3 regions of the Amycolatopsis sp. N2S4-7 genome follow, and region 2 is predicted to be linked to each of the others. Evidence: riboswitches for the same ligand, from Rfam matches in the RefSeq annotation. Region 2 holds a riboswitch; each other region holds the start of a gene.
The links. A riboswitch is a leader RNA that binds a small molecule or an ion and turns the genes downstream of it on or off. The one in region 2 is predicted to bind S-adenosylmethionine.
Positions count from the first base shown of each region.

Region 1: another riboswitch for S-adenosylmethionine. It lies ahead of ACH54P_RS44680 (aminotransferase class V-fold PLP-dependent enzyme); the one in region 2 lies ahead of thrC (threonine synthase).
Region 3: another riboswitch for S-adenosylmethionine. It lies ahead of ACH54P_RS35470 (methionine ABC transporter ATP-binding protein); the one in region 2 lies ahead of thrC (threonine synthase).

Region 1 covers NZ_CP172299.1:9,468,347-9,475,132, reverse strand. The annotation lists gene ACH54P_RS44690 (hypothetical protein) at 1-110, opposite strand, end outside; gene ACH54P_RS44685 (hypothetical protein) at 110-661, opposite strand; gene ACH54P_RS44680 (aminotransferase class V-fold PLP-dependent enzyme) at 607-2,076, opposite strand; SAM riboswitch class IV at 2,116-2,230, opposite strand; gene ACH54P_RS44675 (M23 family metallopeptidase) at 2,312-2,977, opposite strand; gene ACH54P_RS44670 (potassium/proton antiporter) at 3,217-4,695, opposite strand; gene ACH54P_RS44665 (ArsR/SmtB family transcription factor) at 4,793-5,482, opposite strand; gene ACH54P_RS44660 (penicillin-binding transpeptidase domain-containing protein) at 5,546-6,786, opposite strand, start outside.
Region 2 covers NZ_CP172299.1:9,151,122-9,157,907, forward strand. The annotation lists gene ACH54P_RS43010 (ComEA family DNA-binding protein) at 11-727, shown strand; gene ACH54P_RS43015 (ComEC/Rec2 family competence protein) at 724-3,096, shown strand; gene thrC (threonine synthase) at 3,139-4,404, opposite strand; SAM riboswitch class I at 4,418-4,551, opposite strand; gene holA (DNA polymerase III subunit delta) at 4,699-5,679, shown strand; gene rpsT (30S ribosomal protein S20) at 5,945-6,205, opposite strand; gene ACH54P_RS43035 (DMT family transporter) at 6,534-6,786, shown strand, end outside.
Region 3 covers NZ_CP172299.1:7,455,063-7,461,848, forward strand. The annotation lists gene ACH54P_RS35460 (resuscitation-promoting factor) at 191-1,615, shown strand; gene rsmA (16S rRNA (adenine(1518)-N(6)/adenine(1519)-N(6))-dimethyltransferase RsmA) at 1,813-2,652, shown strand; SAM riboswitch class I at 2,777-2,867, shown strand; gene ACH54P_RS35470 (methionine ABC transporter ATP-binding protein) at 3,075-4,088, shown strand; gene ACH54P_RS35475 (DHA2 family efflux MFS transporter permease subunit) at 4,144-5,541, opposite strand; gene ACH54P_RS35480 (TetR/AcrR family transcriptional regulator) at 5,655-6,188, shown strand; gene ACH54P_RS35485 (4-(cytidine 5'-diphospho)-2-C-methyl-D-erythritol kinase) at 6,198-6,786, shown strand, end outside.

The sequences.
Region 1 (6,786 bases), 320 kb from region 2:
GAGAAGAAGCCGGTGGTGGCGTCGTCGGGGGCCTTCGCGAGGGCCACCATCGCCAGCTGGGCGAACCCCAGCGCCGCCAGCGGGAACCAGTACCGCCGTGAATTCCCCATCACCGCAGGGTATCGGGTGCCCGGCGCACGAGGGCCACGAAGGCGGCGGCGAGCAGGACGATCGCCGACAGCAGCGCGCCCACGAGGTCCGCCGAGAGCACGACCGCGAGCACGGCGAACCCGGCCGCGGTGAGCAGCACGAGCACACTGCGTTCGTACGCGGCGAGGACCAGCAGGCCGAGCGTGGCCAGCAGCGGGCCGCGCAGCCCGTCCCCGAGCCGGAACTGCCAGGACCCGACCAGGTCGAGCAGCGGCACGGCGAGCAGCGCGGCGACCGTGCCGAGGACGAACCGCCCCGTGCGGACGGGCCGCAGGGCGAGCGCGTACCAGACCGCCGTACCCCCGACCACCACGCCGAGCGTGACGAGCCAGACCGGCCCGGCGGGCAGCCCCGCGCCCGGCGCGTAGTAGGTGTCCTGCGTGAGCCACTGCGGGTAGCCCGTGCCACCGACGCTGCCGGAGCCGAGGGACTGGTGCACGGGCCCGGTCAGGATGTTCACCGACTCGCTCGCGGCCGGGCTCCGGCGCGAAAGCAGCAGCACCGCCGCCATGCCGATCTGCGCGAACCCCAGCAGTGCCAGCGGAAACCAGAAACGCGGCCCTCTCCCCATCCGCTCAGGCTAGCGCCCCCGGCAGAACGGGGGAGCTCCCGCGGATCGCCCACCGGCGCCCAGCGGCCGTCCGCTTTCGCGTACTCCCAGCGGGCCCCGCGCGCGACGATCTGGCGCAGGGCCAGCACCACGCGGTCGACGTGCTCTTCGGTGCTGCCCAGGCCGAGGCTGACGCGGACGGCCTGCTGCCCGTCGCCGCCGGTGACGCCGATCAGCCGCCGGGCCGCGATGTGGGCGCAGAAGGCGCCGTCGCGCACGCCGATGCCGTACTCGGCCGACAGGACCGCGGCGAGCCAGCCGGGGTCGAAGCCGTCGACGACGAAGCTGACCGTGCCGACGCGGTCGACCGGCGCGTCGAACAGCCGCAGCTCGGCGCAGCCCGGGATGCCCTCGAGACCCTTGCGCAGCCGGGCGAGCAGCGCCTGCTCGTGGTTTTCGATCGCGGCCCAGTTCCCGCTGAGGGTTTCGCAGGCGACGCCGAGCGCGTACACGCCGACGGTGTTGGGCGAACCGGCTTCGTGCCGCTCCGGCCCGGTGTTCCAGACGACCGCGTCCTCGGTGACGAGCTTGGTCGCGCCGCCACCGGCGAGGTACGGCCGGGCGGCGCGCAGCCAGTCGGCGCGGCCGATCAGCGCGCCCGCACCGAAGGGCGCGTACAGCTTGTGACCGGACACCGCGACGTAGTCGACGTCCAGCTCCCTGATCGAGATGCGGCGGTGGGGGGCCAGCTGGGCGGCGTCGAGCGCGATGCGGGCGCCGTGCCGGCGCGCCACGGCCGCGATCTCCGCCACCGGCAGCAGCTCACCGGTCACATTGGACGCTCCGGTGACGACGACCAACCGCGGTCCCTGCGGGGAATCCGCGAGTGCTTCGTCCACAGCGGACACCGCGGCGAGGCGCGTGCGCGGGGTCGGGATCCGCCGGACGTTCGGGCCCTGCCACGGAAGCAGCGCGGCGTGGTGTTCGGTGTCGAACACGATCACCGTGGTGTGCCGCGGCAGGCTGCGGGCCAGCAGGTTGAAGGAATCGGTGGTGTTGCGGGTGAACACGACGGTGTCGGTCCGCCGCGCGCCGACGAACCGGCGCAGGACGTCGCGGGTGCGTTCGTAGAGCTTCGTCGAGACCTGCGACGCGAAACCCGCGCCGCGGTGGACGCTGGCGTACCACGGCAGGAACTCGTCGACGGCGCCGCGGACCGCGTCGAGGCACGGGGCACTCGCGGCGTGGTCGAGGTTGGCGTAGCCGATGTCCCCGCCGGTCACGAGCGGAACCCGCAGCGACGCCCCGGCGACGGCGGGAACGGCTTGGGGCGCAAGGGTTTCGACGGGCTGGGTGCGGTCGATGGCGAGAGTCATCGGGGTGCCTCCTCGGCGGTCCGGGGGACCCCGGCGAGGGGCCCGCGCTTGCCCGTCGCACGACGCGACCGGCCCGGTCTTCACCCGGGGCACCCCACCGCGGTAGGAGGGTTGCCGGCCAGCAAGCCGGGGCTTGACGCTGGCACTCATGACCTAGTCGGAAAGGTAACCGAAACCGCGCCCGGCGGCCAACCCCCGGCTCACATTCTGAGACGCCGCTCACAGGCGCCCGGGTTCAGAGCCGGGCGCGGAAGTTCCCCGGCAGCTGGGTGACGGCGTTGTCCGCGAGGTGCGTCGCGGTGCCTGCGTACTGCTCGGTTCCGGCGGTGAAGCGCCAGCCGCCCAGGGTCTTGCCGTCGACCGGCTCGCCGTAGGCCGCCGCGACCGTCGTCGAGACGGCGCCGAACGCGAGACCGTCCCAGTTACCCGCAGTTGCCGCCGTCGCGTCCGGCAGGGTCCAGAGGGTGAAGTGCACGTGGGCGCCGGTGCTGCTGCCGCCGCACGGCAGCGCGTTGCCGGTCGACCCGAGCACCGTCCCGGCCTCGACGTGCTCGCCGTCGGCGACCGCGATGCCCTCCAGGTGGTAGTACCCGGTCCGCCAGCCGCCGGCGTGGTCGACGGTCACCCAGTCGCCGCCGGAGCAGTGCTGCAGGTGGACGGTGCCGGCCAGCGCCGCGCGCACGGTGCGGTCGGCCGGGCTGAAGTCGATGGCGTTCTTCACGCGGGTGCTGCCGTCGTCGGAGTGGATGCCGGCCGAGTAGACCTGCTGGCCCGCCTCGAACGGCAGGGTCAGTGCCGGGAACGGCGCCACCTCGGCGGTCGCGGCCGGGGCGGCGAGCAGCCCGAGGGCCGCGGTGATCGCGGCGGTCAGGACCGCCGCACGCACGGGAAGGTTCGTCACCGTGTGTACTCCTTTGGCTCTACGCTCACCCATTCGAACTAACCGGATCGAGCGCACAGTAGGCCAAACGTTGGATCACTGGGAAGATCAAGTGAGATTTTTGTGAGCGAACTGCGCGTGGCGAGCGGCGGAACCCGTGCGGAAGGGGCATCACGCGTGATCAGACGGGCATCACGCGTGATGGGCGGGGCATCATCAGTGGTCCGATCGGTGCCGGCGCGGCCACGACCACGAACGGGTTACCGGCCGGACTCGCCCTTCCAGCGGGCCAGGCGCCCGGCCCGGTCGACGGCGCGGAGCCGGCGTTCGACGTCGTCGCGGACCCCGGTCGTCGTGACGACCAGCAGCTGGTCGTGCTCCTGCAGCCGGCTGGTCTTCTGCGGGGTGAAGCCCGCGCCGTCGCGCACGACCAGGCTGACCGTCGCGCCGACGGGCAGCCGCAGCTCGGACAGGTAGACGCCGTGCAGCCGCGACCCGGGCTGGATCCGGACCTGCAGCAGCTCGGCGCCCATTTCGTCCAGCGGCGCCGAGTCGACCTCGATCTCGTGCGCCTCGGACTTCTTGGCCAGCCCGAGCCGGCGCCCGAGCGGCCCGAGCGTCGCGCCCTGCACCAGCGTCAGCACGACGACCAGCACGAACACGGCGTCGACCAGCCGTTGCGCGCCGGGCAGCCCTTCCGAAAGCGGGATCATCGCGAGCACGATCGGCACCGCGCCGCGCAGCCCCGCCCACGACAGGAACGCCTGTTCCCGCCACGGCAGCCGGAACGGCAGCATCGACACCACGACGGAGATCGGCCGCGCCAGCAGCAGCACGACGGCGCCCGCGACCAGGCCCGGCACCACCGCGTCGAGCAGACGCCCCGGGGAGGCGAACAGCCCGAGCAGCACGAACAGCCCGATCTGGGCCAGCCAGCCCAGCCCTTCGGCGAACGACAGCGTGTCCGAACGGTGCGGCAGCCGCGCGTTGCCGAGCACCAGCGCGGCGACGTAGGTGGCGAGCAGCCCGGACGCGTGCAGCAGCTGCCCGGACGAGTACGCCACGACGCACACCGCGACCGTGGCGAGCGGGTAGAGCCCGGTCGCCGGCAACGCGGCCCGGCGCAGCGCGAACCCGCCGAGCCAGCCGAAGGCGAGCCCGATCACCAGGCCCGCGGTGAGCTCGTAGACCACCAGCAGCGGCAGCGTCCAGTCCACAGTGGTGCCCGCGGCCAGCACCACGACGGCGATGTAGGCCGGCGCGTCGTTGATGCCGGACTCCAGCTCCAGCGCGCCGACGAGCCGTTTGCCGATCCCCGCCGTGCGCAGCACGGAGAACACCGCCGCCGCGTCGGTCGACGCGAGCACCGCGCCCCACAGCAGGGAAAGCCGCCAGTCGAGGCCCAGCAGCCAGTGCAGGGCGGCGCCGGTGACCGCGATGCTCACCACGACGGCCACTGTGGACAGTGCGATGCCGATGCCCAGCGAGGGTTTGACCGCCGACCACCGCGTCGTCAGCCCGCCTTCGGCGAGGATCATGACGAGCGCGGCGAGACCGAGCGACTGCGTCAGCTCGGGGTTGTCGAAGCGGATGCCGAAGCCGGCCTCCCCCAGCAGCACGCCGATCCCGAGGTACAGCAGCAGCGACGGCAGGCCGAGCCGGATCGACACGCGCACGGCGAGCACGGAGGCGAGCAGCACGACGCCGCCGACGCCGAGCAGCACGGGAAGCTGGTCCATGCCGCCTCCCTCCCGAGTGCCGTGGGGCCCTCAGAATAGTGAGGCGACCGGGTTAACTCGTTCGTGTACCGCTGCCCCGGGCCGGCCACCCGGTGTGTTAAGGCCCGACGGCACCGAGCGCGTCGAGGTCGACACCGAGCGCTGCGAACGGCTTCGCCGCCCCCGGCAGGACCTTGACCGCGCGGTGGCCGTCGCGGGCGACCCAGCCGGCGTCGACCGCCCGGTCGAGCAGCGCCGCGGGCACCGCCCCGGCGAGGTGGTCCCGGCGCTCCGTCCAATCCAGACAGTCGCGCAGCAGCGGCCGCCGCCCGGCGGCGACCGGCACGCCGAGGCCGGCCAGCACCTCGCGGCCGCGTCCGGTCAGCGCCAGCCCGTCCGCCGTGTCGAGCAGGCCGGCGGCCAGCATGCCGTCGCGGACGGCGACCCCGAGCACACCGGCGAGGTGGTCGTAGCAGGTCCGCGCGAACCCGAGCCGCCGCACCCGCAGCGACGACTTCAGCCCGGTCACCGGGCGGTGCTCGGCGTGCTGGGCGAGGTGCTCGATCAGCTCGGCCACGCGCGGGTCGGCGATCCGGACGTAGCTGGCGCGGCCCTGCTTGACCCGCGCGACGAACCCGGCGTCGGCCAGCCGGGTGACGTGCTCGCTGGCCGTCGAGAGCGCGATCCCGGCCGCCTTCGCCAGCTCGCCGACGGTCCAGGCCCGCCCGTCCAGCAGCACGAGGCACATGGTGGCCCGGCTCGGGTCGGCGAGCACTGCGGCCACCTCGGCCAGCGCGATCGTCTCCATGCCCCCACGGTACGGCCCGGCGACTTCGGCCACGGCCGAACCATCGGCACCCGGACGGCCGGGTCAGAGGGCCTTGAGGAAGCGGGCCGCCAGCTGGACCGCCGGGCCCGAGTCGTTCGAGTCCTCCAGGACCACCGCGAACGCGACGTTGCCGCGGTAGCCGACGAACCAACCCGTGGCGTTCGCGCCGTCGCCGAACTGGGCGGTGCCGGTCTTGCCGAAGACCGCTCCGGCGCCGGCCGCGGCGTGACCGGTACCGCTGGTCACGACCGCGCGCATCATCTTCCGCACCTCGCCGAGCACCGACGCCGGCGGCGGCGAGTAGCCCTTGACGACCGTGGTGCCGACGTCGTGCCACAGCCTCGGCGTGATCGCCTTGCCCGACGCGACCGTGGCGGCCATCACCGCGCCCCCGAGGGCGCTGGCCTGGATCCGGCCCTGGCCGAACCCGTCCTCGACCTGCTCGTCCTTGCTCGCCGCGGGCTCGACCTTGCCCAGCTCGGTGTTGATGCCGGGGATTTCGTAGTCGGCGTTGAGGCCCAGCTCGTCGGCGGCCTTCTGCAGCCCGTTGGCGGGCAGGGCGAGCGCGAGCTGCCCGAACGTCGTGTTGCAGGACCGCGCGAACGCCGTCTGCAGGTTCGTCGCGCCGAGCTCGAAGCCCTCGTTCTTGACCGTCCGCGTGCCGATCGTCGCGACGCCGGGGCAGTCGACCGGCGAGCCGGCGTTGAGCCCGCTCTGCTGGATCGCCGCGACCGACGTCGCGATCTTGAACGACGACCCCGGCTCGTACAGGCCGTTGAGGGCCTTCGGCGCGTCCCCGGCGGCGGCGTTCTGCGCGACGGCCAGGATGTCGCCCGAGCCCGTGTCGAGGGCGACCAGCATCGCCGACCCCTTGGAGTTGTCCACCGCGGCCTGGGCGGCGTTCTGCGCGGCCAGGCTCAGGCTCGACACAAGCGGCTTCGCGCCTTCGGCCGACGCCTTCCCGAACAGCGTCTCGACGCTCTTGCCGCTCGCGTCGACGCGGTCGACGGCGAACCCGCCGCCGGTCGCGGCGGTGACCTGCCCGGTGAGCGCCGAGCGCAGCAGCGGCGCCGGGTTGCCGTCGACCGGGCGCACGCCCCCGGACCCGCTGACGACCAGCGGTTTGCCGTCGCGGTCGGCGACCGCGGTCGTGTCCTGGACGGCCGTGGTGATCACCAGCCGCTGGCCCGCCTCCAGCTTCGGGTGCAGCAGCGACGGCGCCCAGTGCACGAGCCACTTGTCCCCGGTCAGCGCGAGCTGGAACGGGACGTCGTAGGTCCAGA
Region 2 (6,786 bases):
CGTCGATCGTGTGTTCGAGCAGCCCGCCCGGGATCCGGGCCTCCCCGTCAACGACCGGCTCGCCTGGCTGGCCGACCAGCTCTCGCCGGACGAGAGCACGGTCGGCCCCGGCGGCCGGCTGGTCCGGCGCTGGCTGCCGGGCGGATCGGCTCCGGCCGGCCGCCGCCGGTGGGCGTTCGCCGGTGTCCTCGCGGCGGTCGTGGTGATCGTCCTCGGCTCGGTCGCCCTCTTCGGCGGCCGTCCGGTGCCGGAGCCACCGCCCGCCCTGCCCAGCGCCAAACCGGCGGCCGAGGCGCGGGCCGCACCTCCGCCCGGCCTCGTCGTCAGCGTGATCGGCCGCGTCCGGTCGCCGGGCCTGATCACGGTGCCCCAGGGCGCCCGGGTCGCGGACGTCCTGCGCGCGGCGGGCGGAGCCGACCCGGGCGCGGACCTCGGCGCGCTGAACCTGGCCCGCAAGGTAACCGACGGCGAGCAGCTGGCGGTCGGCATCCCGGCCCCCGCACCAGCTCCCGGTGCCCCCTCGGCGGCGGGCGGCAAGGTCGACCTGAACGCGGCCACCCCGGACCAGCTGGACACCCTCCCCGGCGTCGGCGAGGTGATGGCCAAGCGAATCGTCCAGTGGCGCACGGACCACGGCGGCTTCACGAAGGTCGAGCAACTCCGCGACGTGGACGGCATCGGAGAAAGCAAGTTCGCGCGGTTGCGGGAGCAGGTGACGGTGGGATGAGCACCCTTCCCGCGACCGACACCCGGCAGGACATGCGTCTGGTCCCGGCGGCTCTGGCGTGCTGGCTGGCCGCGCTCGCAGGCTTGCTCCTCGGCTGGTGGACGTCCGTGGCAGTCGGTCTGACCTCGGCAGCGGTCGCTGGGCTGATCCTCTGGCGGACCCGCCAAAGACCTCGTGCCCTCGACGCCGCGGCGGCCCTGCTGGTCCTGGGTCTTGTCGCGGCCGGTCCGGTCGCCTGGCGGATCCGCGACGCGCAGCGTGACGACCTGCGCGCCGCGTCGGCCCAAGGGCTTCCTGCCGCGCTGCGGGTCGTCGTCGCCGAACGCCCGAAGCCCGTGCGCAGCGCCGGGTACGCCGATCGGCAGGCCGGGGCCCGGTCGGTCGTGCTGGCGGCCGACGTGCGCGCGGCGTCCGTCGACGGCCGGCCGGTGCAGTCGTCCGGGCGCGTCCTGCTGCTGGCGCCGGTCGCGCGGTGGGCATTGCTGGTGCCCGGCCAAGAGGTCGCGGCAACCGGCCTGCTGATGCCGCCGCGCGGCTCGGACCTGACCGTCGCGGTGCTGTCCGTGCGCGGCCCGCCGGGAGAGCCCGGCCCGGCGCCGTGGTGGCAGCGGGCGGCGGCCGGGCTGCGCGCCGGCCTGCACGACCTGTGCCAGGACCTCCCGGACGAACCCGCCGGCCTGCTGCCGGGCCTGGTCCTGGGGGACACGAGCGCGTTGTCGCCGCGGGTCGAGCAGGAGTTCGTCACGGCGGGCCTCGCCCACCTCACCGCGGTCAGCGGCGGGAACCTCGCCGTGGCCTGCGGGGCGGTGCTGCTCCTGCTCCGGCTGCTCCGGCTCGGGCCCCGGCTGTCGGCGGTGGCGGCCGGGACGTGCCTGGCCGGGTTCCTCGTCTTGGTCGGCCCGGAGCCGAGCGTGCTGCGCGCCGGCGTCATGGCGGCCGTCGCGCTGCTCGCCTTGGCCTTGGGACGGTGCGGCTCGGCGTTGCCCGCCCTGGCGTTCGCGGTGTGCGTGCTCGTGGTGGCGGATCCGGCGATGGCCACGGACTTCGGTTTCGCGCTGTCGGTGGTCGCCACCGCCGGGCTGGTCCTGCTCGCGCCCCGCTGGGCCGGAGCCATGGTCCGCCGCGGCGTCCCACCCGGGGTCGCCGAAGGGCTGGCGATCCCGCTGGCGGCCTTCCTGGTGACGACGCCGGTGCTCGCGGGCATGGCGGGCTCGGTGAGCCTGGTTTCGGTGCTCACCAACGTCCTCGCCGCACCCGTGGTGGCGCCGGCGACGGTGCTCGGCGTGCTGGCGACGGTCACCGGCCCGTGGTGGCCGGGCGCCGGGAAGGTCCTGGTGCACCTGGCCGGCCCGGAGGCGCGGTGGCTGATCACGGTCGCCCGGCACGGCGCGCGGGCCCCGGGTGCGGTCGTCGCCTGGCCCGGCGGCTGGACGGGCGGCCTGCTCGCGGCCGCCGTCCTCGCGGTGCTGGTCCTGGCGGCCCGGCACCGGCGGGTGCGGCTGCTCATGGCGGTGCTCGTCGTCGGCGCGCTGCTGGTGTTCGTGCCGGTCCGGGTGTTCGCGCCGGCGTGGCCACCGCGGAACTGGGCGATGGTGGAGTGCGACGTCGGCCAGGGCGACGCCGTCGTGCTGGCGACCGCCGAGCCGGGACGGGCCGTCGTCGTGGACACCGGGCCCGAGCCGGGGCCGGTCGACGAGTGCCTGCACCGGCTGGCCGTCGACCGGATCCCGCTCGTGGTGCTGAGCCACCTGCACGCCGACCACATCGGCGGGCTCGCGTCGGTCTTCGAGGGCCGGGCGGTCGGCGGGATCGCCGTCGGGCCCGGGCGGGCGCCGGAGTGGGCGTGGCGGCAGGTCGCGGCGGAGGCCGCCCGGCAGGCGGTGCCGCTGGTGGAACTGAACCCGGGGGAGCGCCTGGAGTGGCCCGGGCTCTCACTCGACGTGCTCGGCCCGCGGTACGTACCGGCCCGCTCGGCCGGGCAGCAGGACGGCACCACGATCAACAACAGTTCGGTGGTGCTGCGAGCGGAAACCCCGGCCGGCCGCGTGCTGCTGACCGGTGACGTCGAACTGGCGGCGCAGGCCGATCTGCTGGCCGACGTCGGCAACCTGGAAGCGGAGGTGCTGAAGGTCCCTCACCACGGCAGTCGCTACTCACTGCCGGCGTTCCTCGCGGCGGTGGCGCCGCGGGTGGCGTTGGTCAGCGTGGGCGCGGGCAACACCTACGGGCACCCGAACCGGTCCACAATGGACAGCCTGGCCGCGCTCGGGGCGCTCGTCACCCGCACCGACCAGGACGGCGACACCGCAGTGGTCGCCGGAACGGCGATCGTCCGCCGGGGTGAGCCGCGCGGCCCGCCGCGCCGGTGAGCCGGGGCGGGGCCGGGTGGCCCGCCCCGGCTCGGGCGGAGATCAGTAGCCGAGTGCCTCGTTCACGGCGGCGGCCGACGGCGGCAGGGTCGCCTTGGGGCCGACGTGGTTCTCGATCGCGTCGAGGGTCTTGAGGCCGTCGCCGGTGATCAGCAGCACGGTCTCGGCGTCCGGGTCCAGCTTGCCGGTCTCGACCAGCTTCTTCGCCGTGGCGACGGTGACCCCGCCGGCCGTCTCGGTGAAGATGCCCTCGGTGCGGGCCAGCAGCCGGATGCCTTCGACGACCTCTTCGTCGGTGACGTCCTCGATCGCGCCGCCGGTGCGGTTGACGATGTCGAGCACGTACGGGCCGTCGGCCGGGTTGCCGATCGCCAGCGAACGGGCGATCGTGTCCGGCTTCACCGGCTGGACCACGTCCTGGCCGGCGCGGAACGCGGCCGACACCGGCGAGCAGCCGGTCGCCTGCGCGCCGAACACCTTGTACGGGCTGGCCTCCACGAGACCGAGCTGGCCCAGCTCGCGGAAACCCTTGTCCACCTTGGTGAGCTGCGAACCGGAGGCGATCGGCACGACGATCTGCGGCGGGATGCGCCAGCCGAGCTGCTCGGCGACCTCGAAGGCGAGCGTCTTCGAGCCTTCCGAGTAGTACGGCCGGACGTTCACGTTCACGAACGCCCACTTCGGGTGCTCGCCGGCCAGCTCGGTGGCCAGGCGGTTGACGTCGTCGTAGTTGCCGTCGATGGCGATGAGGTCGCCGTCGTACACCGCGGTGGTGAGGATCTTGGCGCGCTCGAGGGTCTTCGGGATCAGCACGACCGACCGCCAGCCGGCGCGGGCCGCGGCGGCGGCCGTCGCGTTGGCCAGGTTGCCGGTCGACGGACAGGCGAGCACCTCGAACCCGAACTCGCGGGCCGCGGCCAGCGCGACGGCGACGACGCGGTCCTTGAAGGAGTGCGTCGGGTTGCCGGTGTCGTCCTTGACCCACACGCGCTTGAGGCCGAGCTCCTTGGCGAGGCGGTCGGCGCGGACCAGCCGGGTCGCGCCGGGCTCGGTGTTGGGGATCTCTTCGACGTTGGACGGGACCGGGAGGAGCTTCTTGTAGCGCCAGATGTTCTTCGGGCCGGCCTCGATGTCTTCGCGGCGGACGCGGCCGAAGTCGTAGGCGACCTCGAGCGGCGAGAAGTCCTCCGCGGAGACGAACTCGGGGGCGAGCGGCTGCCGGTGACCCTCTTCCTTCGACACCAGTTCGACGGCGGGACCGAGATCCGGGGTCTTCGTGGTGGAGGTCGTGCCGAGGGTTGCGGTCATCGCGAGGTTCCTTTCCTCATCTGCCCCGCCGGAGCGGGCCGGAATTGGCACCGTGGTCGTCAGCTACCCCGCGATCGCGGGATGACGGGCTGTACGCCGGTTGCCGGGGCTTCGTCGGGCCGTTCCCTCTGCCCCTCTGGATGAGCGGTATTCAGTTGTCGGTGCGCGCACGCCGGATGATCCGGGGCGGGCCGCCTCGGTTACACCGTACGACACGGCGCTCGAGCCTTGCCATGGTGTCCGCTCCACATCACCGGAGCGGGCGCACGACTGAGCAAGTGAGAGGATTCACCGGTGACCGCGCAAGCCACCGCCCCGGCCCCGCTGCACCTGGTGCTGGGCGAGGAAGAACTGCTGATCGAGCGGGCCGTCCGCGAGACGCTGGCCGCCGCCCGCGCGATGGACGCGACGGCCGAGCTGACCCGGGCGCGGGTGTCGGATCTCACAGCGCCCGAGCTGGCCGAACTGGTCAGCCCGTCGCTGTTCAGCGAGGGCCGCGTGATCGTCCTCGAAGCGGCGCAGGACATCTCGCAGGAACTGGCCGACGCCGTGGCGGCCTATCTGAAGGACCCCGCGGACGGGATCGTCCTCGTCGTGGTGCACACCGGCGGCGGCCGCAGCAAGGCGGGCAAGTCCCTCCCGGCGGCGCTGAAGAAGGCCGGCGCCGAGGTGACGGAGTGCCCGAAGCTGACCAAGCCCGCCGAGCGGGAGCAGTTCGTGCGGCACGAGGTGCGCCGGGTGGGCGGCAAGATCGACCCGGCCGGGGTCGCCGCGCTGATCGACGCCGTGGGCTCCGACCTGCGGGAACTCTCTTCGGCGGCGACGCAGCTGGTCGCGGACACGGGCGGCACCATCGACGCCGAAGCGGTCCACCGCTACCACCGCGGCCGCGCCGACGTGACGGGGTTCGCGGTCGCGGAGAAGGCGGTCAGCGGCGACCGCGCGGCGGCGCTGGAGTCGCTGCGCTGGGCGATGCAGCTGGGCGTCCCGCACGTTCTGGTGGCCGACGCCCTGGCCGACGCGGTCCGCACGATCGCCCGGGTCTCCGGAGCGGGCCGCGGCAACCCGAATCAGCTGGCCGGCGAGCTGGGCATGCCGCCGTGGAAGGTCCGCAAGGCCCAGGGCCAGTCGCGCGGCTGGAACCAGGACGGCCTGGCCACGGCGATGCGCGTGGTGGCGAGGTTGAACGCCGAGGTCAAGGGCGTGGCGGCCGACCCCAACTACGCCTTGGAGCGAGCGGTCCTCCAGGTGGCAGCCGCCAAGGGCGACCGCTGACCGACGGCTCGCGAAGCCTCGGCTGATGTCAGGCTGAGCGCCTGCTGCAGCTCACCGCGGGTCTCCGGGCCCAGCAAGCCGCGAGGCCTTCGCGTCGGGCCGGAGAACTTCCCTCAGCTCGCCGCTGCCGCCGGGCGCGGCGAGCGCGAGGCCATCGCTGGCGGCCCGCTGAGCCTCGGCGGGCCGCTCCCAGCCGGTCTGCGCCACCCCGCAAACATGAAGAAAGCCCCGGCCGAAGCCGGGGCTTTCTCAGAAATCAATCAGCTCAGAGCGCGTTGACGCGCTTCGCGAGCGCCGACTTCTTGTTGGCGGCCTGGTTGGCGTGGATGACGCCCTTCGAGACGGCCTTGTCCAGCTTCTGGGCGGCGTCGCGCTGCAGCTCGACGGCCTTGGCCTTGTCGCCGGCCTCGGCGGCTTCGCGGACCTTGCGGATCGCGGTCTTCACCGAGGACCGGATCGCCTGGTTGCGCTGACGCGCCTTCTCGTTCGTCGTGATGCGCTTGATCTGCGACTTGATGTTGGCCATAGGGCAACTCCTGTTTCACTCGGTGAGATCGCCGCCGCGCTGAAGTGGCCCCGCGGAAGCGGGTTTCCTCCATGACGGAATGCCGCACGGGCAGCGAGCGACCACTTTAACAGCCGGGCCGCGGGCGTCCGGAGCCGGGAGTACCGTGGACCGCGGTAGTGCCTAGGGTTCCGCCGCCGGTCCGCGCGGCCCGTACGACGACAACCAGGACCGGTGGGTCTGGTCCGAGCGGCACCATCGGCGGGTCCGGACGGCCTGCCGTTCATCTGACGGGGCAAAAGCCTGGAGGACCCGGTTTTCGCGCGTGCGAAAACCCGTAAGGGGTCCCATGAACGCCACCGCCCTCTCCCTCGTCCTCGTCGCCGCCGTCGTGCACGCCGCGTGGAACCTCGCCGCCAAGCGGATCTCCTCCGGGGGCACCCAGTTCGTCTGGCTCTACTACACCGTCGGGGCCGTCGTGCTGCTGCCGATCACGGTCGTGCTGCTCGTCGCGGGCGGAGACCGTCCACAGTGGAGCTGGCTGCTCGCCGCGGCCGGCACGTCGGTGCTGCACGTCGCCTACGGCATCGTGCTGCAGCGCG
Region 3 (6,786 bases), 1.7 Mb from region 2:
TACTGTCCCGTGATCGTGCCGGTCGGTACTGCAGACTGCAGTTGCCGACTGTTACGCCCACAGTCACGTCAGTGCACGTCGGGGAAGCGGAACCGGGTAGGTACGGCCGGGACCGTGACGATGGCGCCGGCTGCGGGCCCAGACGTAAAGACGTCGCCCCGAACGATGTCTTGGGAAAGGGAACGACCCGGTGACAGGTAGCAGACAGGCTGGAGCGCGCTCCGCGGCCGTGCTCGACCGCGAGTTCGAGAACACCGCATACGGCCAGCTCGACTTCTCCGACGACCCGAACATCACGCAGCAGGACATCCTCGCCGCGCTCGGCCCCGACGCCGACGCGATGATGGCCGAGATCGACGTCGACGTCGACGAACTGATCCGCCTCATCAACGCCGAGACGACGTACCTGCCGCCGATCGTCATCCCGGACGGCCTCGAGGAGGACCGCACCGCTTCCCCCGAAGCGCGTCGTGCGGCTCTGGACGAGGGTCTCCGCCAGACCACCAAGGTCTGGAAGCGCCGGTTCCTCAAGGGCGCCGTCCTCAGCGTCATGATCAGCGTCGCCGGCGGCGGCGCGGCCGCGCTGGCGATGAACAAGAGCATCACCGTCGACGTCGACGGCCAGCAGCAGACCGTGCACTCCTTCGGCGACACCGTCGGCGAGGTGCTCGAGGACGCGGGCCTGTCCGTCGGTGCGCACGACTCGCTCTCGCCCTCCCCGCAGGCCGAGGTCGGCGACGGCGGGGTCATCAAGCTCGAGCGCGGCCGTCAGCTGAAGCTGATCGTCGACGGTGCCGAGCACACCTCCTGGGTCCGCGCGACCCACCTCGGCGACGCCCTCAGCCAGCTCGGCATGGCCCAGGCCGAGCAGTCCGGCACGTGGATGTCGATGCCGAAGGACGGCGAGCTGCCCCTGCAGGGCGCCACCGTCGAGATCAAGACCCTCAAGCACATCACGCTCTACGACGGCGCGAACGAGCCGAAGAAGGTCACCACCACCGCGGTCACCACGAAGGAGTTCCTGGGCGAGTACAAGCTCACCCTGGGCCCGGAGGACGCCGCCGAGGGTGGTCTGGACGTCAAGCTGACCGACGGCGCCGAGGTGCACATCAGCCGCACCGGCGTCTCGACGGTCGTCCAGAAGGAGACCATCGACCCGCCCGAGCAGCGCGTCGACGACCCGGACCTCGAGAAGGGCAAGACCGAGGTCGAGGACCCCGGCACGCCCGGCGAGAAGATGGTGACCTACAAGGTCACGCAGAAGAACGGCAAAGAGGTCTCCCGGGAGAGCGTCTCCGAAGAGGTCATCACCCAGCCGAAGCCGAAGATCGTCCACGTCGGCAGCAAGAAGGCCCCGACCCCGGACATCGGCGACGGCTCCGCGTGGGACCGCATCGCGCAGTGCGAGTCGGGCGGCAACTGGGCCATCAACACCGGCAACGGCTACTACGGCGGCCTCCAGTTCGACAAGCGCACCTGGGACGCCTACGGCGGCGACCAGTACGCGAACCTCCCGAACCAGGCTTCGCGTGAGCAGCAGATCGCGATCGCCGAGAAGGTCCGCGACGCCCGCGGCGGCTACAGCGCCTGGCCGGTCTGCGGCAAGAAGGCCTGACCCGCTTTTCGAAACGGCCCCCGCCTCCCGCGGGGGCCGTTTTCGCGTGCGCGAAAAGGCAGCACGCGGGTGCCGAAGGGCATCACCGGTGATTGGAGGGCCATCACGCCGATGCCCCTCCAATCACGCGTGATGCCCCTTCGATCACGCGTGATGCCTGCCCAAGCACGGGTGATGCCCCTGGGTAAGCTCGTGCGGTGGTTGAACTGTTGGGACCTGCCGAGATCCGCGGGCTGGCGGCCGAGCTCGACGTGCGGCCGACCAAGAAGCTCGGCCAGAACTTCGTGCACGATCCCAACACCGTCCGCCGGATCGTCGAACTGGCCCAGGTCGGCCGGGACGACGTCGTCCTCGAGGTCGGGCCCGGGCTCGGGTCGCTGACGCTGGGGCTGCTCGCCACCGAAGCTCGGGTCGTCGCCGTCGAGATCGACCCCGTGCTCGCCGAACGGCTGCCGAAGACCGTCGCCGAGCGGGGGGCCGAGGCCGCCGGGCGGCTGACCGTCGTCGGGGCCGACGCGCTGCGCGTCACCGCGAAGGACCTGCCCGCCGAGCCGACCGCCCTCGTCGCCAACCTCCCGTACAACGTCGCCGTGCCGGTGGTGCTGCACCTGCTGGCCGAGCTGCCGTCGCTGCGGCGCGGCCTGGTCATGGTGCAGACCGAGGTCGCCGACCGGATGGCCGCCGGCCCGGGCAGCCGGATCTACGGCGTGCCGAGCGTCAAGCTGGCCTGGTACGGCAGTGCACGCAAGGTCGCCACGGTGCCACGCTCGGTGTTCTGGCCGGTGCCGAACGTCGATTCCGCGCTCGTCGCCTTCGAACGTGCCGACGTACCCGCGTCCGAAGACCGGGACAGGCTGTTCGGCCTCGTGGACGCCGCTTTCTCACAACGCAGGAAGACGCTCCGCGCCGCGCTCGCCGGCTGGGCGGGCTCGGCCGAACGCGCCGGGGAGCTGCTCACGGCCGCCGGGATCGACCCCAGGACCCGCGGCGAGCAGCTCGACGTGCACGCCTTCGCGAGACTCGCCGCCACGCGCTAGTTCCACAGTGGAGGCGGTGAAAATACGCCCTCCCCGCGGGTGATCCCGCGATTCGGACACCTCCAGACGTGTGATCTGGGCCAACACGCTTGCTTTCGCTCCTCGGGATCGGTTTTACTCAGTACGTCCATCCCGAGCGACTGAGAGACCTGGCTCGCCGAAGTCGCAGCAACCACCCTCCACAGGGCAGGTGCTACCGCCAGGACCGATGGAGGCCGTTTCCGATGAAGAGGGTAGCTCGCCCCCTGCTCCTGACCAGGCGTCGCGTCGTCGACGAAGGCCGCCGCTCCGTGACCGCATGTCGGCGCTCCAACTGAGCTAGCCAGCCGGTCCACCTCTTCTTCATGCACCGTCCATAAAGGACGGAATTCGCTTGCGGCCGGGTGCCGCCATCCGCGCGCACCCCGTTTTCTGGAGCCTTCGTGATCACCGTCGAAAACCTGTCCAAGTCCTTTGCCCTCAACGGAAATCCGGTCGTCGCGCTGCGCGACGTGAGTGTCGACGTCCAGGCCGGCTCGCTGTTCGGCGTGGTCGGCCCCGCCGGTTCCGGCAAGTCCGTCCTCGCCCGGTGCATCGCGCTGCAGGAGCGGCCCGACCGCGGGGTCGTCCGGCTCGACGGCCTCAACACCGGCACCCTCGACGGCCGCCGCCTGCGCGAGATCCGCCGCCAGCTGGGTGTCGTCTCGACGAAGCCGGAGCTGATCGCCGAGCGCACCATCGCCGGCAACATCGCTTCCCCGCTCGAGCAGCTCGGCGTCGACGGCCCGCAGCGCCGCAGCCGGGTCGGCTCGCTGCTCGACCTCGTCGGCCTGACGCCGCGCGCCGCGCAGCGCCCCGGCGAGCTGTCCGCCGGTCAGCTCCGCCGCGTCGCGGTCGCGAAGGCGCTGGCCGCGGCCCCCGCGGTGCTGCTCGCCGACGACCCGACCGCCGGCATCGACCCGGAGGAGGCCGGCGCGGTGCTCACCGTCCTCGACCGGGCCCGCTCCGAGCTGGGCGTCACCGTCGTGCTCACGACGCCGGACGCGGGCGTGGTCCGCCGGGTCTGCGACGACGTCGCGGTGCTCGAGGACGGCACGGTCGTCGAGCGCGGCACGGTCCTCGACCTGATCTCCGACCCGGCCAGCCGCACCGCCCGGGCGCTGCTGCCGGCCATCGAGACGTCCCGCTCGCAGGCGGCGCGCTACGACCGCTCGGTCGACGTCGTGCTGGTCGGCTTCGCGTCGGTCGGCGCGCTGCTGCCCGAGGCCGCGGGCCGCTTCGACGTCGAGTTCGCCACCATCGGCGGCGGCCTGACCCGGATCGGCGACACCCCGGTCGGCCGGTTCCGCCTTGGCGTCCGCGGCGAGCGCGCCGACGCGGCGCTGGCGTGGGTCGCCGAGCGCGGCGGCCACGTGACGCACACCGCGCGCGGCCCGCAGGGCATCGCCGCCGCCTGAGCAGCAAGTCCGTGAAGGCCACCTCGGGAATCCCCCGAGGTGGCCTTCACGGCTTTCAGCGGGTACCGCGGGGCAGGACCAGCAACGCCGTGAGCGCGGCGGCGCCGACGATCCCGGCCGCCCAGGCCGCGGCCGTCGTGTAGCCGTGGACGATCGCCGTCGAGGTGGTCAGCCCGGCCGCCGCGGCGGTGGCGATCGTGTTCAGCGTCGCCGTCCCCAATGACGCCCCCACCTGCTGCGACGTCGTCACGAACGCCGACGCCGCGCCCGCGTCCCGCGCGCCGACGTCCCGGGTCGCGACGTTCAGCACCACCGGCATGCACAGGCCGGCGCCGAGGCCGAGCAGCAGCTGCATCGGCAGGACGACCGGGACGTACGACGCGTCCGGCGTCAGCCGGGTGGCGAGCAGCAACCCGCCGGCGAGCACGGCCAACCCGCCCGCGAGCAGCGGGCGCGGGCCGAACCGGGCCAGCAGCCGTCCGGACAGCTGCGTCGAGGCGAAGAGGTTCGCGCCCAGCGTCGGCAGGAACGCCAGCGCCGCGGCGAGCGCGCCGTAGCCCATCACCACCTGCAGCTGGTAGGTCAGGAACAGGAACATCCCGAACGCGCCGAACGACGCGGTACCGACCGTCAGGTACGCGACGGCGCGGGCGCGGTCGGTCACGACCGGCAGCGGCAGCAACGGGTGCGGGTGCCGCGCCTGCCGGAGCACGAACGCGCCGAGCAGAACCACCGAAAGCGCGAGAAAAGCCAGTACCGGCAACGAATTCCAGCCCTCGACCGCCGCTTCGGACAGGGCGTGCACCAGCACGACGACCCCGCCGCAGCTGAGCAGCGCGCTGGTCCAGTCCACTTTGGTCTCCCGGTGCCCGGTCGTGGCCGGGACGGCGAACCAGGCGCCCAGCCCGGCGGCCACGGCGAGCGGCACGTTGATGTAGAGGCTCCAGCGCCAGTCGAGGAACTGGGTCAGCGCGCCGCCGAGCGTGAGGCCGAGCGCGGAGCCGGACATCATGATCGCGCTGAAGATCCCGAACGCCTTCCCGCGCTCGCGCGGGTCGGTGAAGGTGAGCGTCAGCAGCGACATCGTCGACGGCGCCAGCAGCGCGGCGAACACGCCCTGCGCGGCCCGCGCGGCGATCAGCCAGCCGGGTGACGGGGCCGCGCCGCCCAGCGCCGACGCCACGGCGAACCCGGCGATGCCGACGAGCAGCGTCGTGCGGCGGCCGAGCCGGTCGGCCAGCCGGCCGCCGAGCAGCAGCAGGCCCCCGAACGCCAGCGTGTACGCGGAGATCGTCCACTGGCGGCCGGTGTCGGACAGGCCCAGCTCGCGCTGGGCCGAAGGCAGGGCGATGTTCACGACGGTCGTGTCGAGCACGACCATCAGCTGGGCCAGGCCCAGTGCGCCGAGCGCGAGCCAGCGGCTCGCGACGCGCCGAGGTGCGGTAGTGGTCATGGGGACCCCCGGGGTAAGCTGCGGAAGCATTACTTGTCGTCCGACTAGTAATGGGAACGAGCCGAACGGTAAGCCATTGCTAGCCGGTCGTCAAGTAAGTTGAGGAGTGAGGCATGGCCGGGCGGCGCACCGACACCCGAGAGCGCATCCAGCAGGTCGCGCTCGAGCTGTTCGCCGAGCAGGGCTACGAGAGCAGCTCGCTGCGGGAGATCGCCGAGCGGCTCGACGTCACGAAAGCCGCGTTGTACTACCACTTCCGCACGAAGGAGGACATCGTCACGAGCCTCCTCGAAGACTGGGGGGCGGCCCTCGACGACCTCCTCGAGCGCGAAGCCGGCCCGGCCGAGCTGCTCACGGCCTACGCCGGGCTGGTGGAAAGCCGGTTCGGTCCGGTGATCGGCCTGGTTCAGCGCAACGCGACCGCGTTGAAGGCCATCGCCGCGGGCGCCGGCCTCGCGGACCGCGTGATCCGGCTGCACGACCGGCTCCGCGGCGGCTCCGACGACCCCGAACTGAGCCTGCGCGCCCGGCTCGCCCTGGTCGCCGTCCAGCTCAACAGCGTCGAAGCCACGCCGAGCACCCCGCCGGAGGTGGCGCTCGCCGTCGGGCTCGACATCCTTTCTCCTGGTCGGAACGCGGGCACGTAGGCTGGTCGGGTGCTCGCCGTAGTTCCGCCCCCAGTCACCGTCCGGGTCCCGGCCAAGGTCAACCTGCACCTTTCGGTCGACGACCTGCGCGAAGACGGTTACCACGAGCTGGTGACCGTGTTCCAGGCGCTGTCGCTGACCGACGAGGTGACCGTCGCGGTCACCGACGAGCCCGGCATCGAGGTCTACGGCGAAGGCGAGGGCACGGTCCCGACCGGCCCGGAAAACCTGGCCTGGCGGGCCGTCGAAGCGCTGGCCGCGCACGTCGGCCGCACCGGCGAGCCGAAGGTCCGGGTGGTGCTGCGCAAGGGCATCCCGGTCGCCGGGGGCATGGCGGGCGGCAGCGCCGACGCGGCCGCGACGCTGGTCGGGCTGGCGAGCCTGTGGAACCTCGACGTCACCCGCGACGAGCTGGCCGAGATCGCCGCCGAGCTGGGCAGCGACGTCCCGTTCGCGCTCTACGGCGGCACCGCGCTGGGCACCGGGCGCGGCGAGCAGCTCGTCCCGGTGCTCTCGCGGCACACCTTCCACTGGGTGCTGGCCTTCGACGCCGAAGGGCTGTCGACGCCGAAGGTGTTCGGCGAGCTCGACCGCCTGC